Regions from separate parts of the Cellulomonas sp. Root137 genome, predicted to be linked through region 1. Evidence: riboswitches for the same ligand, from Rfam matches in the RefSeq annotation. Region 1 holds a riboswitch; the other holds the start of a gene.

Region 1 (7,340 bases):
GGATCGCCGTCCTGTGGCGCACACCGGCGCCCGGCCGACCCGGACCCCGGCCGGGCCTCACGCTCGAGCAGATCGCCGACGCCGGCATCGCGCTGGCCGACGCCGAGGGGATCGAGTCGGTCTCCATGGCCCGGCTCGCCGAGTCGCTCGGGTTCACCACGATGTCGCTCTACCGGTACGTCTCGTCCAAGGACGAGGTGCTCAGTCTGATGTCCGACCGGGCGTCGGGGCGGCCGCCCGTGCTCGGGCCCGAGGTGGGCGGCTGGCGGGAACGGCTCGAGCTGGTCCTCGCCGTCCAGCAGCCGATCCTGCGCGCGCACCCGTGGCTGGCGCGCGCGTCCGCGGTCCTGCACGCGGTCGGGCCCGGGCGGCTCGCCTGGATGGAGGCGATGCTCTCGGCGCTCGACGGCACCCCGCTGACGGAGCACCAGAAGGTGGGAGCCATCGGCCTGCTCGCCTCGCACACCCTGGACCAGCTGCGGATCGGCGAGGAGCTGAGCGGCGCCGGGCGCACCGCGGCCGTCGGCACCACCGCCGGGGGAGCCCTGCCGCCGGACCTGGGAGAGCTCATCACGATGCTCGCCTCCCCGGACGAGCACCCCACACTGCGCCGGGCAGCGAACGCGGGGGCCTTCTCCTTCCCGGAGGACGCGCCCGAGGACGACCAGCTGGACTTCGGCACCGTGCTCATCCTCGACGGGATCGAGAGGCTCATCGCCCTGGCCTCGTGAGCCGCCCACAGCCCCATCGCGTGCACAGGCGGCGCCCACTTGTCAGCCCCGCCGGGCAGACTCGACGCATGACCTCGCCCGACGTCCCGCTCACCGGCCGCTGCTTCGGCGACGGCACCCCGCTGTACGAGCAGTACCACGACGAGGAGTGGGGCAAGCCCGTCCACGACGAGCACGCCCTCTACGAACGGCTCGCCCTGGAGGGCTTCCAGTCGGGCCTCGCGTGGATCACGATCCTGCGCAAGAGGCCCGCGTTCCGCACGGCGTTCGCGGACTTCGACCCGGAGGTGGTCGCGGAGTTCGGTGACGAGGACGTGGCCCGCCTGATGGCCGACGCCGGCATCGTGCGCAACCGCGCCAAGATCGAGGCGACGATCGCCAACGGCCGCGCCCTGCGCGAGCTGCACGCGGCGGGACGCACGCTCGACGAGGTGCTCTGGTCGCACGCGCCCGACCGGACGGGGTACCAGCGCCCCGCCGGCTGGGCCGGGGTGCCCGCGCAGACGCCGGAGAGCCGCGCGCTGGCCAAGGAGCTGAAGTCGCTCGGGTTCCGGTTCGTCGGCCCGGTCACCGCCTACGCGGCGATGCAGGCGTGCGGGGTCGTCGACGACCACCTGGCCACGTGCCCGTCGGCGTGGGGCTCCGCCGGCACCGGAGCGCTCGCCGGGTGAGATTTGCTTCTGGCGGGTGATCGTGCGGGCCGCCCTCTCGGCACCGCGCGCCCTGCGGACTACAGTGCCGCCATGACGGAGATGCCCGACCCCGACGTTCGGCGTGATGCCGCGCGCGCGGCGGCCGAGGCGCTGACGGACAACGTCGTCCCCGACGCAGAGATCCTCGAGGCCGTCCAGGTCGGGCTGCTGTCCGTCCCGGCCGGCTCGCCGAACTCGTGGTTCGACGTCCCGTCCCAGCGCAGCCGCATGCGCTCCTCGAACCTGGTCCCGCGCCGCCCGCACTAGACGGCCGCCGAACCAGGCATGCTCCCGCGGACGGCGACGTCTCACGGGTCGATCACTGTTGCCCAGCATGTGATCTGCGGACTACCATCGCGCCTACCATCCAGAGCGGCCGAGAGACCTGGCTCGACGACGCCGCAGCAACCCCCCTCCTCGCGAGGGTGTGGGTGCTTCCGCCAGGGGCGATGGAGTGAGTCATGCCCCCACAGGACACGTGTCCCCGCACCACCGCGGTGCCGACGACCCGGCCGGTCGCGCCGTGAGCGCAGCCGTGGCTGAGCCCCGCACCCCCGGGCTGCACACCGCGACCGCCCGGCGGGCGCAGAACGCGAACGACCGCCCGACGATCTCGTTCGAGCTCTTCCCGCCCCGGAACCCCGATGCGGCTCCGCGCCTGTGGGCCACCATCCGCGAGCTCGAGTCGGTGCACCCCGACTTCGTCTCGGTCACCTACGGCGCCTCGGGCAAGACCCGGGTCACCACGCGCGCGCTGGTCCGCCGCCTCCTGCAGGAGACGTCGCTCAACCCGATCGCCCACCTGACCTGCGTCGGCACCTCGCGCGAGGAGATCACGACGATCGTCGGGGAGTTCCTCGACGAGGGCCTGCGGTCGTTCCTCGCCCTGCGGGGTGACCCGCCCACCGACCAGAGCGACTGGCAGGCACACCCGGACGGCCTGCAGACCGCGGGCGAGCTGGTCGAGCTCCTGCGCGAGATCGAGGCGCAGCGGTGCCTGGACAGCCCGTCGCAGGCGGTGCGGGCGCGCGTGCGACCCCTGTCCGTCGCGGTCGCGGCGTTCCCGCGGGGCAACCACGCCACGGGCGGCACACGCGCGCAGGACGTCGCGTCGCTGCTGGCCAAGCAGCAGGCGGGTGCGGACTTCGCGATCACGCAGGTGTTCTTCGACGCGGACGACTATCTCGGTATCGTCGCGGAGGCCCGTGAGGCCGGCGTGACCATCCCGATCATCCCGGGCATCATCCCGACCACCGACCCGGCCCGGCTGCTGCGCGTGCAGGAGCTGACCGGCGTCCCGGTACCGAAGGACCTGATCGACCTGCTCGGATCCGCCGACGACGAGCTCGACCGTCATCGGCGGGGCATCCGGGCCAGCGTCGACCTGGTCAACGGCGTCCTGGACGGCGGCGCACCCGGCGTCCACCTCTACACGTTCAACCAGCACCACGCCGCACTTGACCTGCTCGAGGGTGCACACCTCGACGGCGGAGCTCGGACAGCTCCCGACCTGGCCAGCTGGCCGCAGGACACGGCACCCGCCCGACCCCCGAGGGACTGAACCACATGACCGAGAACAGCCCGAAGTTTCCCGCCAGCTCCGTGCTCGGCTACCCCCGCATCGGCCCGCGCCGCGAGCTGAAGAAGGCCCTCGAGGCGTTCTGGGCCGGTCGCACGACGGCCGACGAGGTCGAGGCGACCGCCGCCGAGCTGCGCCGCCGCACCCGCACGCGGCTGGCCGAGCTCGGCCTGGCCACCGACGTGCCGGCGATCCCGAGCGCGTTCTCGTTCTACGACCAGGTGCTCGACGCCACCGCCGTGGTCGGTGCGGTGCCGGCCCGCTTCGCGGACGTCGTCGGCGCCGACGGCGCCCTCGACCTGGCCGGGTACTCGACCGTGGCGCGCGGCCGCGGCGACGACCTGCCGCTCGAGATGACCAAGTGGTTCGACACCAACTACCACTACCTGGTCCCCGAGATCGGCCCGGAGACCACCTTCCGCTACGCGAGCACCCGCCCGGTGCGCGAGTTCACCGAGGCCCTCGCGGACGGCGTCCTCACGCGTCCGGTCATCGTCGGCCCGGTCACGTACCTCGCGCTGGCCAAGGCCACCGAGGACGCCCCCGAGGGCTTCGCCCCGATCGACCGCCTGGCGGACCTGCTGCCGGTCTACGCCGAGCTGCTCAAGGACCTCGCCGCCGCGGGTGCCACCTGGGTGCAGCTGGAGGAGCCCGCGCTGGTCTCCGACTCCGTCGCCGTCCCGGCCGAGCAGCTGCTCGCGTCCGTCATCGAGGCGTACCGCGCCCTGGCCACCGAGCTGACCCGCCCGGAGCGCCCGGCCATCCTGGTCGCGGCCCCCTACGGCGACCTCGGCGCGGCGTTCCCGGTCCTCGCCGCCACGGACGTCGAGGCCATCGGCATCGACCTGGTCCGCGGCCACGCGCCGGCCGAGTCGGTCCCCGGCCTGTCCACCAAGACGCTGGTCGCCGGCGTGATCGACGGCCACAACATCTGGCGCGCGGACCTGGACGCCAAGCTGGCCGTCCTGGAGCAGCTCGAGGGCCTCGGCGCCGCCGCCGTCACGGTCGGCACGTCGACGTCCCTGTTCCACGTGCCGCACACGCTCACGGACGAGCCGAACCTCGACGAGACCCTGAAGACCTGGCTGGCGTTCGCCGACGAGAAGGTCGTCGAGGTCGTCACCCTGGCCGAGGGCCTGACCGAGGGCCGCGAGGCCATCCACGAGCAGCTGCTCACCGCCACGGACGCGGTCAACTCCCGCCGGACCGCGCCCGGCGTCGTCAACCCGGAGGTCCGCGACCGCGTCGCCGCCCTCGGCGAGAACGCGTTCAGCCGCGGCTCGTTCGACGAGCGCAAGGTCGCGCAGGCCGCCCGGCTCAACCTGCCCCCGCTGCCGACGACGTCCATCGGCTCGTTCCCGCAGACCACCGAGATCCGCACGGCACGCGCCGCGTTCGGCAAGGGCGAGCTGACGGAGGCGCAGTACGACGAGGAGATGAAGGCGGAGATCCGCCGCGTCGTCGAGCTGCAGGAGAAGATCGGCTTCGACGTGCTGGTGCACGGCGAACCCGAGCGCAACGACATGGTCCAGTACTTCGCGGAGAACCTCGACGGGTTCGCCGTGACGCAGAACGGCTGGGTCCAGTCCTACGGCTCGCGCTGCACGCGTCCGTCGATCCTGTGGGGCGACGTCTCGCGGCCGAAGCCGATCACGGTCGAGTGGTCGTCGTACACGCAGTCGCTCACGGAGAAGCCGGTCAAGGGCATGCTCACCGGCCCGGTCACCATCCTGGCCTGGTCGTTCGTCCGCGACGACCAGCCGCTCGGTGACACGGCCAACCAGGTGGGCCTGGCCCTGCGCGACGAGATCGCCGACCTCGAGGCCGCCGGCATCGCCGTGATCCAGGTCGACGAGCCCGCGCTGCGCGAGCTGCTGCCGCTGCGGGTCGAGGACCACGCCGCCTACCTCGACTGGTCGGTGCGCTCGTTCCGGCTGGCCACGGCCGGCGTCCGCCCCGACACGCAGATCCACACGCACCTGTGCTACTCGGAGTTCGGCGAGATCATCGGCGCGATCGACGGGCTCGACGCGGACGTGACCTCCATCGAGGCGGCCCGCTCGAAGATGGAGATCCTCGGCGACATCTCGGCGGCCGGCTACCCGCGGGGGATCGGCCCGGGCGTCTACGACATCCACTCGCCGCGCGTCCCCAGCGAGTCCGAGGTCGAGGAGCTGCTCACCGAGGCGGTCAAGGCCATCGCGGTCGACCAGCTCTGGGTCAACCCGGACTGCGGCCTGAAGACCCGTCGCTACGAGGAGGTCGCCCCGTCGCTGGAGCACATCCTCGCGGCCACGCGAGCGGTGCGCGCCACCCTCTGATCGACCCGACGGCCCCGGACACGAGCAGGTGTCCGGGGCCGTCGTGCGTCCTAGGGTCGGTCGGGTGACGATCTTCGACTCCGTCCCGCTCGACCAGCTGCGTCGCCGGACGAGCGTGAAGTGGCGGCACTACCCGCCGGACGTCCTGCCGCTGTTCGTCGCCGAGATGGACGTCCCCCAGCCGGAGCCCGTGATCCGGGCGGTCACCGACGCGCTGCGCTCGGGGGACACGGGCTACGCGGAGGGCACCGCGTACGCCGAGGCCTTCGCGGCGTTCGCCGCCGAGCGCTACGGCTGGGACGTGGACGTGCCGGCCACCCGGACGGTGCCGGACGTCATGCTCGGGATCGTCGAGGTCCTCGGGCTGCTCACCGGTCCCGGCGACGCCGTCGTCATCAACCCGCCGGTGTACCCGCCGTTCCGGGGCTTCGTCGAGCGCGCCGGCCGCAGGGTGGTCACGGCTCCGCTGTGCCCGGACGGACGGCTGGACCTGGCCGTGCTGGGGGAGGCGTTCGCGCACGCGCGTGCGCAGGGGCGGCGCGCGGCGTACCTGCTCTGCCACCCGCACAACCCGACGGGCACCCTGCACACGGCGGCCGAGCTGCGGTCGGTCGGCGAGCTCGCGGCCCGGCACGGCGTGCGGGTCGTCGCCGACGAGATCCACGCGCCCCTGATCCCCACCGCGGCGGACGGCTCGGCCCCGCAGTTCGTGCCGACGACGACGCAGATCCCCGACGCCATCGCCCTGCACTCGGCGTCGAAGGCGTTCAACCTGGCCGGTCTGCGGGCCGCCCTCGCGGTGCCGGGTCCCGCGGCGGCCGAGGACCTGGCCCGTCTCCCGGAGCTGGTCGGCCACGGCGTGATGCACCTGGGTGCCGTCGCGCAGATCGCGGCGCTCCGCGACTGCGGCCCGTGGTTGGACGAGGTCCTGCGCGGGCTCGGAGAGAACCAGCGGCTGCTCGCCGGTCTGCTCGCCGACACGCTGCCCGAGGCCGCTTGGGCGGTTCCCGAGGCCACCTACTTCGCGTGGCTGGACCTGCGCGCGGTGCCGGCGGTGCGCGCGGGTGCGGACCCCGCACGGCTCGCCCTGCAGCGCGGTCGGGTGGCCCTCAACCAGGGCCTCACGTTCGGCGTCGAGGGCACCGGCTTCGTCCGGCTGAACCTGGCCGCCTCGACCGCGACCCTCACCGAGGCCGTCAGCCGCACGGCTCTTGCCCTGGCGAACTGAGACCGATTCGTGACCAACCGCCACCCACCCGGGCTCATGTCCCCCCTGGGCACGTGCCGATCACTCCCACAGCAGGGCCGTACAACGACGTAATGGGAGATCGACATGGTGAAGTGCGACGAGTGCAGCGCCGCCGTGCAGGTGTGCGAGCGGTGTGACGGCGCCGGTCGCAAGCGCTGGTCGGGCGAGTGCAGCTACTGCCGCGGCACCGGCCAGACGTGCATGAAGAACGCCAACCACCGCTGGTGATCTAGCCAGCGCACCCGCCACCGGAGGGGGCAGGCACCACCGGCCTCAGCCGAGGCGGACGGTCAGGCTCGCCAGCCTGTCCACGATGCGCACGTCCGCGTCGAGCCAGGGCACGTCGTGCCACTGGTGCAGGGGGAGCCACCGCAGCTCGTCGTGCTCGACGAGAGGCTCCGCCGTGCCCTCGACCACCTCGGCCAGCCAGATGCGCATCACGTACTCGTCCGACAGGCGCCAGAGGCCGTCGTCGGGACCGACGAGCTCGTCGCCGAGGCCGATCCGCACGCCGAGCTCCTCGCGGATCTCGCGGTGCAGCGCGTCCTCGGGCGACTCGTCGCCGTCCACCTTGCCGCCGGGGAACTCCCAGCGGCCGGCCAGCCGCGCCGGCACAGCCCGGCGCGCGGCCAACAGCTCACGAGGGTCGTCCAGGTCGTCGACGATCGCGGCGGCCACGACGAGCACGGGTGAGGTCATGCGGTGAGTCTGCCAGGCCCGCGCAACGCGGGGCCGGCGAGAGTGGGACGGCCCGGTGTCTCGAGCCGT
Region 2 (7,340 bases), on a different contig from region 1:
GTGCCGCAGGAGCACCGCCGGGCGGCGCGCCCCAGCCAGCACGGCCGCCTCGACGTAGGTGGTGGTCCGCACGCGGAGCACCTCGGCGCGCATGACCCGGGCGAACGTGGCCACCTCGGCGACGCCGACGGCGATCGCGACCTTGAGCGTGCCGAACCCGAGCGCGGTCACCACTGCGAGCGAGAGCAGCAGGCCGGGGATGGCCAGCAGCACGTCCGTGGTGCGCATGAGCACGGCGTCCACCGCCCCGCCGAGGTAGCCGGCGACCAGCCCGACGAGTGCACCCACGACGAGGCCGAGCCCAAGAGCGAGCAGTGCCGCCTGCAGCGAGAGTCCGGTGCCGTGCACGGTGCGGGCGTACAGGTCGCGGCCCAGGTTGTCGGTGCCGAACCAGTGCGCGGCGCTCGGCGGGCTCAGCTTCTCGGCCGGCACGCCGACCAGCGGGTCCGCGGCCGTGAACAGCCCCGGCACGAGCGCCCAGCCGAGCACCACGAGGACGACCGCGAGCGAGGCGATCGCTCCGGGCCGGAGGAGAGGGTGCAGCGCACCGCGACCGGGAGCCGGCACGGCGGCAGGGGCGAGGACGGGGGCCGTCACGGTGAGCGGCGCGTGCGAGACGAGGGTCATGACGTGTCCTTCCGTGCGTCAGGCCGTGGCGGGGGTGCGGGAGATCCGCGGGTCGAGCGCGGGATAGGCGAGGTCGACCACGAGGTTGACGACCACGAAGACGAGCGCGCCGACCACGACGACCCCCTGCACCACGGGGATGTCCTGGGCGCGGACGGCCTTCTCGACGAGCCCGCCGAACCCCGCGCGGGAGAACACCGTCTCCACGACCACGGCACCGGCCAGCAGGTTGCCGACCGCGATCCCGAGCAGGGTCAGCGCGGGCAGCGCGGCGTTGCGCGTGACGTGCCGCCACTGCACCCGGCCGCGGGACGCACCCTTGGCCAGCGCCGTCTCCACGTAGGGCGCGTCCCAGGCGGTCCGCATCGAGCGGGCGAGCACCTGGGCGACCACCGCGGAGAGCGGGATGGCGAGGGTGACCGCCGGCAGCACGATGCTCGCGACCCCCTGGTTGCCGACCGCCGGGAAGATCGGCAGCCGGAACGAGAAGAGCTGGAGCAGGAGGAGCCCGATCCAGAACGTCGGCATGGACACCCCGAGCGGCGGCAGCGCGAGCAGGGCGCCGCGCAACCGGGTCGAGCGGGTCCACGACGAGGTCGCCGCGATCGTGCCGCCGAGCAGCAGCGCGATCCCCAGGGCCACGCTGGTGAGCGCGAGCGTCTGCGGGAACGCGTCCGCGAGCAGCTGCGAGACCGGGGCCCCGGAGGTCACCGAGACCCCCAGGTCGCCCGTCACGGCCCGCCCGAGCAGCACGACGTACTGCTCGAGCGGCGGCCGGTCGAACCCGTAGCGGGCGCTCAGCTCGGCGACCTGCGCCGGGTCGACGGTGCCGCCCGGGTTGGCCGCGTCCAGCATGATGCTCACCGGGTCGCTCGGCAGCAGGTAGAGCACCGCGAACGAGACCGTGAACGCCGCCCAGAGCACGAGGACCGCGGCACCGAGCCGCCGCAGGACGTAGCCCGTCACTGGTCGGCGCCGATCCAGGTGTCGTGGAAGAGCAGCCGAGACGAGGCGTCGAACGTGAGGTCGTGCACGTCGGACGCGACACCGATGGACTGCGCGAGCTCGAACAGCGGGATCGCGAGGCCCTCGTCGAGGATCGTCTCCTGCGCCGTGCCGAGGTCCGCGGCGCGCGCGGCCGGGTCGGCCTGCGCCAGCTGGGCGTCGAGCAGCGGGTCGAGCACCGTGTCCGCCGGCCGCTTGTTGATGTTGCGGAACTTGGACGAGAACTGCGTGCGCAGGATGTCGCCGTCGGCGCGCGTGACGTTGTAGTAGTACGTGTCGTAGTCACCTGCCGTGAGCGCTGCCTGCTGCTCCGCCGGGGTCTGCTGGCGCACCTGGAGGTCGACGCCGACGGCCTTGAGCTGCTGCTGCGTGAGCTCGAGCACCGCCTGGCTGCCCGTGAACAGCGGCGCGAAGACCACGTCGAACGAGAGCTTCTCGCCGCCCTTCTCGCGGATGCCGTCCGCACCGAGCGTCCAGGCGGCGTCCTCGAGCGCGTCGGCGGCGCCGTCCTGGTCGAACGCGAGCTCGTCGGACAGGTCCACGTAGCCGGGCGTGGTGCTGGCGAGCACGCTGGTCGCGGGCTTGAACGCCTCGCTCAGCACCGTGTCCACCAGCTCCTGGCGGTTGATCGCCACCTGGACCGCGGCGCGCACGGCGGGGTCGGCGAGCGGGCCGGTGCTCACGTTCGGCTGGAGCACGAACGCCACCCCGGGGTTGGTGCGCGTCAGCACCGACCCGCCGGAGCCCTCCACCTGCGGCACGTCCTGCGGCAGCACGTCGCCGACGGCGTCGAACTGGTCGGAGGCCAGCCCGCCCGACCGCACGCCCGACTCGGGGACGATCGTGAAGTCGATCTGGTCGAGGTACGCCTCGCCGGGGTTCTCGGAGTCGTCCGACGGCCACGCGTACCCGTCCCGCCGGACGATCGTCGCGCCCTGGTCCTGGGTGTACGTCTCCAGCGTGAACGGGCCGGAGCCGATGACGTCGCCCTGGAGCCGGGCCGCCGGGTCCACGGCCGCGGTCGCGTCGGACAGGATCGCCAGCGAGACGGTGGACGTGGCCTGCAGGAACTGCGCGTTGGGGCCACCGAAGACGACAGTGACCGTGTGCTCGTCGTCGACCGTCGTCTCCTGGTAGCCCGCGAGGTAGGAGCCGGCGAGCGGTGCGGTTGCGGCGAGCGGGCCGACGAGGGCGTCGAAGTTGGCCTTCACCGTCGTGGCGGTCAGGGGCGTGCCGTCCGAGAACGTGACGTCGTCGCGCAGGTGGAACGTGAAGTGCGTGAGGTCGTCGCTGACGTCCCAGCTCTCGGCCAGCCACGGCACGATCTCGCCGGTCTCCGGGTCCTGGTCGGTCAGCGAGTCGGCGAGCTGACGGGCGATGTAGATGCTCACGTTGGAGCCGACCTGCTGCGGGTCGACGCCGCTGGGTGAGGCGCCGAGGGCGAACCGCAGCGTGCCACCCGGGGTGGCGGCGGCCTCCGCGCCGGCGGCGGTGGACGGGTCCGACGCGGCGGGCGTGCCCGAGCCGCAGGCGGTGAGGAACAGCGCGGGGACGACGAGGGCGGCCAGGGCGGCCGAGCGGGCACGGGTCGAGCGGAGCATGGCGGGGTCCTTCGTTCTGGGTGGAGAGGTGGGGGTCAGCCGACGAGTGCGCGGTCGGCGGTGGAGCGGGTGGCGCGGGGCGCCGGGCGGGTGAGTCCGAGGTGGTCGCGCAGCGTGGTGCCCGCGTAGTCGGTGCGGAACGAGCCGCGCTCCTGGAGCAGCGGCACCACCTGGTCGAGCACGTCGTCCAGGCCGCCGGGGGTCAGGTGCGGGACGAGGATGAAACCGTCCGACGCGTCCTCCTGCACGTGCCGGTCGATCGCGTCGGCCACCTGCGTGGCCGTGCCGACGAACCCGCCGCGCGACGTCACCTCGATGACGAGCTGCCGGATCGACCAGCCGTTCGCGTCGGCCAGCTCCCGCCACGCGGCCGCGATGCTCCGCGGGTCCTTGACGTGCCGGACGCGCCCGCGGGTGATGTCGAGGTTCTCCACATCCGGCTCGATCCGCGGCAGAGCTCCCTCGGGGTCGTGGTCGGTGAGGTCGCGTCCCCACACCTGCTCGAGGAACGCGATGGCCGTCGGCCCCGGCACCTGTTGCAGCCGGATCTCGCGGGACCGCTCGGCGGCGTCCTGCGCGCTGTCGCCCAGCACCACGGTCGTCGCCGGCAGGATCAGCAGCTCCTCCGGGCGCCGACCGTGCGCGGCCAGGCGGCCCTTGACGTCGGTGAAGAACGCCTGGCCCGCCTCGAACGTGGAGTGCGCGGAGAACACGACGTCCGCGGTGGCCGCCGCGAAGTCACGGCCGTCCGAGGAGTCGCCCGCCTGGAACAGCACGGGGTGCCCCTGCGGGCCGCGCGGGGTCGTGAACTCGCCGCGCACCTGGAAGTGCTTGCCCTCGTGGCGCACCTCGTGGACCGAGCCGGGCCGGACGAACTGCCCGGAGCCGGCGTGGGCGATCACCGCGTCGTCGTCCCACGAGTCCCACAGCTTCCGCGCGACCGCGACCAGCTCGGCCGCACGCTCGTACCGCTCGTCGTGCGGGAGGAACCCGCCGCGCCGGAAGTTCTCGCCCGTGAAGGCGTCGCTGCTGGTCACGAGGTTCCACGCGGCACGCCCGCCGCTGAGGATATCCAGCGTCGCGAACTGGCGGGCCAGCTCCCACGGCTCGTTGAAGGTCGTGTTGATCGTCCCGGCGAGCCCGAGGCGGTCGGTCACCGCGGCGAGCGCCGCCAGCACGGGCAGCGTGTCGGGCCGGCCCATCACGTCCAGGTCGTGGATCTGGCCCTTGTGCTCGCGCAGCCGCAGCCCCTCGGCGAGGAAGAAGAAGTCGAGCTTCGCCTCCTCGGCGCGCCGGGCCAGGTGCTCGAACGACGTGAAGTCGATCTGGCTGCCGGACCGCGGGTCGCTCCACACGGTGGTGTTGTTGACGCCCGGGAAGTGGACGCCGAGGTGGATCTGCTTGCGGGCGCCCATCAGGCGATCGCCGCGTAGCGGTTGACCGGTCGGGCAAGGCCCAGCTGGTCGCGCAACGTCGGACCGGTGTAGCGATCCCGGAACGCCCGTGCGTCCCGCAGGAGCGGGACGACACTGTCGACGAGGACGTCGAGGTCCGTGTGCAGCGAGGCCGGCCGCACGACGAACCCGTCGGCCGCCCCGACCGCGGACCAGTCGAGGAAGGTCTCGGCGAGGTCCCGTGCCGTCCCGACGTGCGTGAGGGAGCCGGTGTCCCACTCGACGCCCTCGAGCTCGGTGAGCAGGTCGAGCCGGGCGCGAGCGCTCGCACGGTCCGGGCCGATGACCACGAACGCGTCGACGAGCACCCGCAGGTCGCCCGGCTCGCGACCGGCCGCCGCCGCAGCGGCCCGCAGCCGGAGCCGCAGGTCGAGTGCCTCGTCGCGGTCGGTCGCGCTGATCCGGACCACGTCGGCGTGCCGCGCGGCCAGGCCGAACGACGCCTCCGAGCCGACGCGCACCACGATCGGCGGCTGCCCCTGCGGCGGACGGGGGGTGATCGACGGACCCTTGACCGCGAAGTGCACACCGTCGTGCTCGACGTAGTGCAGCCTGGCCCGGTCGACGAACCGGTGCGTGGCCTGGTCGCGGATCTCCGCGTCGTCCTCCCAGCTGTCCCAGAGCGCGGTGACCACCTCCACGGCCTCCTCGGCCTCCGCGACGGCCCCCGCCTCGGTGAGAGCCGGGCCTCGGCCCACGTGCGTCGCGTCCTGCTCGTCGTCGGTCCAGCTCACCTGCCACGCCGCCCGACCGCCGCTGACGTGGTCGATCGTCGCGATCGCCTTCGACACGTGGAACGGCTCGGTGTGCGTCGTCGCGACCGTCGGCACCAGGCCGATGCCCCGCGACCGCGGCGCCAGGCGCGCGGCGACGAGCGCGGCGTCGAGCCGGCCGCGCAGCGTGGTGGACCGGGACGGCTGCAACGAGAACGAGTCGTCGAGCACGACGAGGTCGAGCGTGCCCCGCTGGGCGACCTCGACGAGGTGCTGGAGCCGCTCGGCGTCGAACAGTCGCTGCGCCTGCGAGCCGTGGGTCCGCCAGGCGGCGGGGTGCGCGCCGGCGTCGCTGAGGTCGACACCGAGGTGCAGCTGGCGGGGGGTCACCGGAAGTGCCATGGGGAAGGTTCCGTTCTGGGTCGTCAGGGCGCGCCCCGGCGCAGGAGGCTGCGGCGCACGGGGGTGCAGGCGTAGGTGTGTCGAGCGGCGCGGGTACCGCGGCTCAGTCGCTCAGGTGCCGGTCGGGGCCGGCCAGGCGGGAGGTGTCGTCAGCGACAACAGGCGCCGGGACAGCACGGGCGCAGGATCCAGAGAGCCGTCGTCGGCCGTCGGTCCGAGCTCATCGTGCGTCCCTTCGTACCCGCCTGGCGGGCGCTGCGTCGTTGTCGGGCACGAGCAGGACGCTCGCGCAGGACCAGGTCGTCACCCGGGGCACCCCACACGCAGGAGGGTTGCCACCCAGCAAGCCGGGGCTTGTCGCTGGAATTCATGACCTAACAGGTCGGGAAAGTAGGCATAGGTCGTCGGCGTGTCAATGGTCCGCGCCGAAAGTCCAGATGGTGGGACGGATCCGTCCGGTGCGAGGATGGGCGTCTCCACCACCGGCAAGGGAGCACGCGCACGCATGGGCACGACCACCGACGTGACGATCGGCACCGACGACCCGACTCGCCCCGACGTACTCGGCCTGCTCGGGGAGCACCTCGCGGACATGTACGCGACCTCGCCGGCCGAGTCGGTGCACGCGCTCGACCCCTCGGCGCTCGCGGCCCCCGGCATCACGTTCTGGACCGCCCGCGCCGCCGACGGCAGCCTGCTCGGCTGCGCCGCCCTCAAGCAGCTCGGCCCGACGGACGGCGAGCTCAAGTCCATGCGGACCAGCGCCGCCGCACGGGGCCGAGGGATCGGGGCGGCGATGCTCGCGCACGTCCTGGGCGCGGCGGCGGAGCGAGGCCTCCGCACCGTGCACCTGGAGACGGGGACGCAGGACTACTTCGCACCCGCCCGCCGCCTCTACGAACGGGCCGGGTTCGTCGCGTGCCCGCCGTTCGCGGACTACGTACCGGACCCGCACAGCGCGTTCTACGCGCTCACGCTCCCGACGCGGCCGTGACTGCCTCACCGCGATGGCAGGTGGCGGTCTCCTGGGCGGTCGTCGGTGAGGGCGGGCACGTGGCCGTCCGGACGAGCCACTGGTGGGAGGTGGCCGCTGCCGCTCGGGAGCATCGGCCTGCGCGGACGCTCTACCACGGCGCCCTGGAGCTCGTGGTGGACGGCCGCCCGCTCGTGGTCGAGATGACACCCACGTGGGGCCGGGCCACTCGCGAGGTCGTCGCCACCGGCCCGGTCGGCTCGCGCTGGCTCGGCTGGTTGCCGTTCTTCCGCTACGAGATCCGGTACACCCGACCGCCCGGCCCCACGGGGCACGGTGCCACCGTGGTGAGTGACCGCCGCGAGGCCGTCGAGGCCGTGCTCGCCGCCGTCCCGCACGTGCCGCGACTGACGTGGGGCCGCGCGGTGGGACCGGCCCGGGACATGTGGAGCTCGAACTCCGTGGTCTCCTGGGTGCTCGCCGAGGCGGGTCTCCTCGACGCCTGCGCCCCGCCCCCCGGCGGACGTGCACCGGGGTGGGACGCGGGGCTCGACGTGCGCGGCTG

What was found. A riboswitch is a leader RNA that binds a small molecule or an ion and turns the genes downstream of it on or off. The one in region 1 is predicted to bind S-adenosylmethionine.
Region 2: it holds a riboswitch for S-adenosylmethionine, as region 1 does, so the genes downstream of both, ASD18_RS15765 (LLM class flavin-dependent oxidoreductase) here and ASD18_RS02180 (methylenetetrahydrofolate reductase) in region 1, are expected to answer to the same signal.

Annotation. Positions count from the first base shown of each region.
Region 1 covers NZ_LMFG01000001.1:460,996-468,335, forward strand. Annotated here, with positions in the region: gene ASD18_RS02165 (TetR/AcrR family transcriptional regulator) at 1-731, shown strand, start outside; gene ASD18_RS02170 (DNA-3-methyladenine glycosylase I) at 800-1,402, shown strand; gene ASD18_RS02175 (hypothetical protein) at 1,475-1,690, shown strand; SAM riboswitch class I at 1,784-1,879, shown strand; gene ASD18_RS02180 (methylenetetrahydrofolate reductase) at 1,947-2,984, shown strand; gene metE (5-methyltetrahydropteroyltriglutamate--homocysteine S-methyltransferase) at 2,990-5,323, shown strand; gene ASD18_RS02190 (MalY/PatB family protein) at 5,388-6,551, shown strand; gene ASD18_RS20935 (hypothetical protein) at 6,657-6,800, shown strand; gene ASD18_RS02195 ((deoxy)nucleoside triphosphate pyrophosphohydrolase) at 6,846-7,271, opposite strand.
Region 2 covers NZ_LMFG01000003.1:149,248-156,587, reverse strand. Annotated here, with positions in the region: gene ASD18_RS15785 (ABC transporter permease) at 1-627, opposite strand, end outside; gene ASD18_RS15780 (ABC transporter permease) at 646-1,593, opposite strand; gene ASD18_RS15775 (ABC transporter substrate-binding protein) at 1,590-3,233, opposite strand; gene ASD18_RS15770 (NtaA/DmoA family FMN-dependent monooxygenase) at 3,269-4,648, opposite strand; gene ASD18_RS15765 (LLM class flavin-dependent oxidoreductase) at 4,648-5,802, opposite strand; SAM riboswitch class IV at 6,057-6,177, opposite strand; gene ASD18_RS15760 (GNAT family N-acetyltransferase) at 6,308-6,796, shown strand; gene ASD18_RS15755 (hypothetical protein) at 6,793-7,340, shown strand, end outside.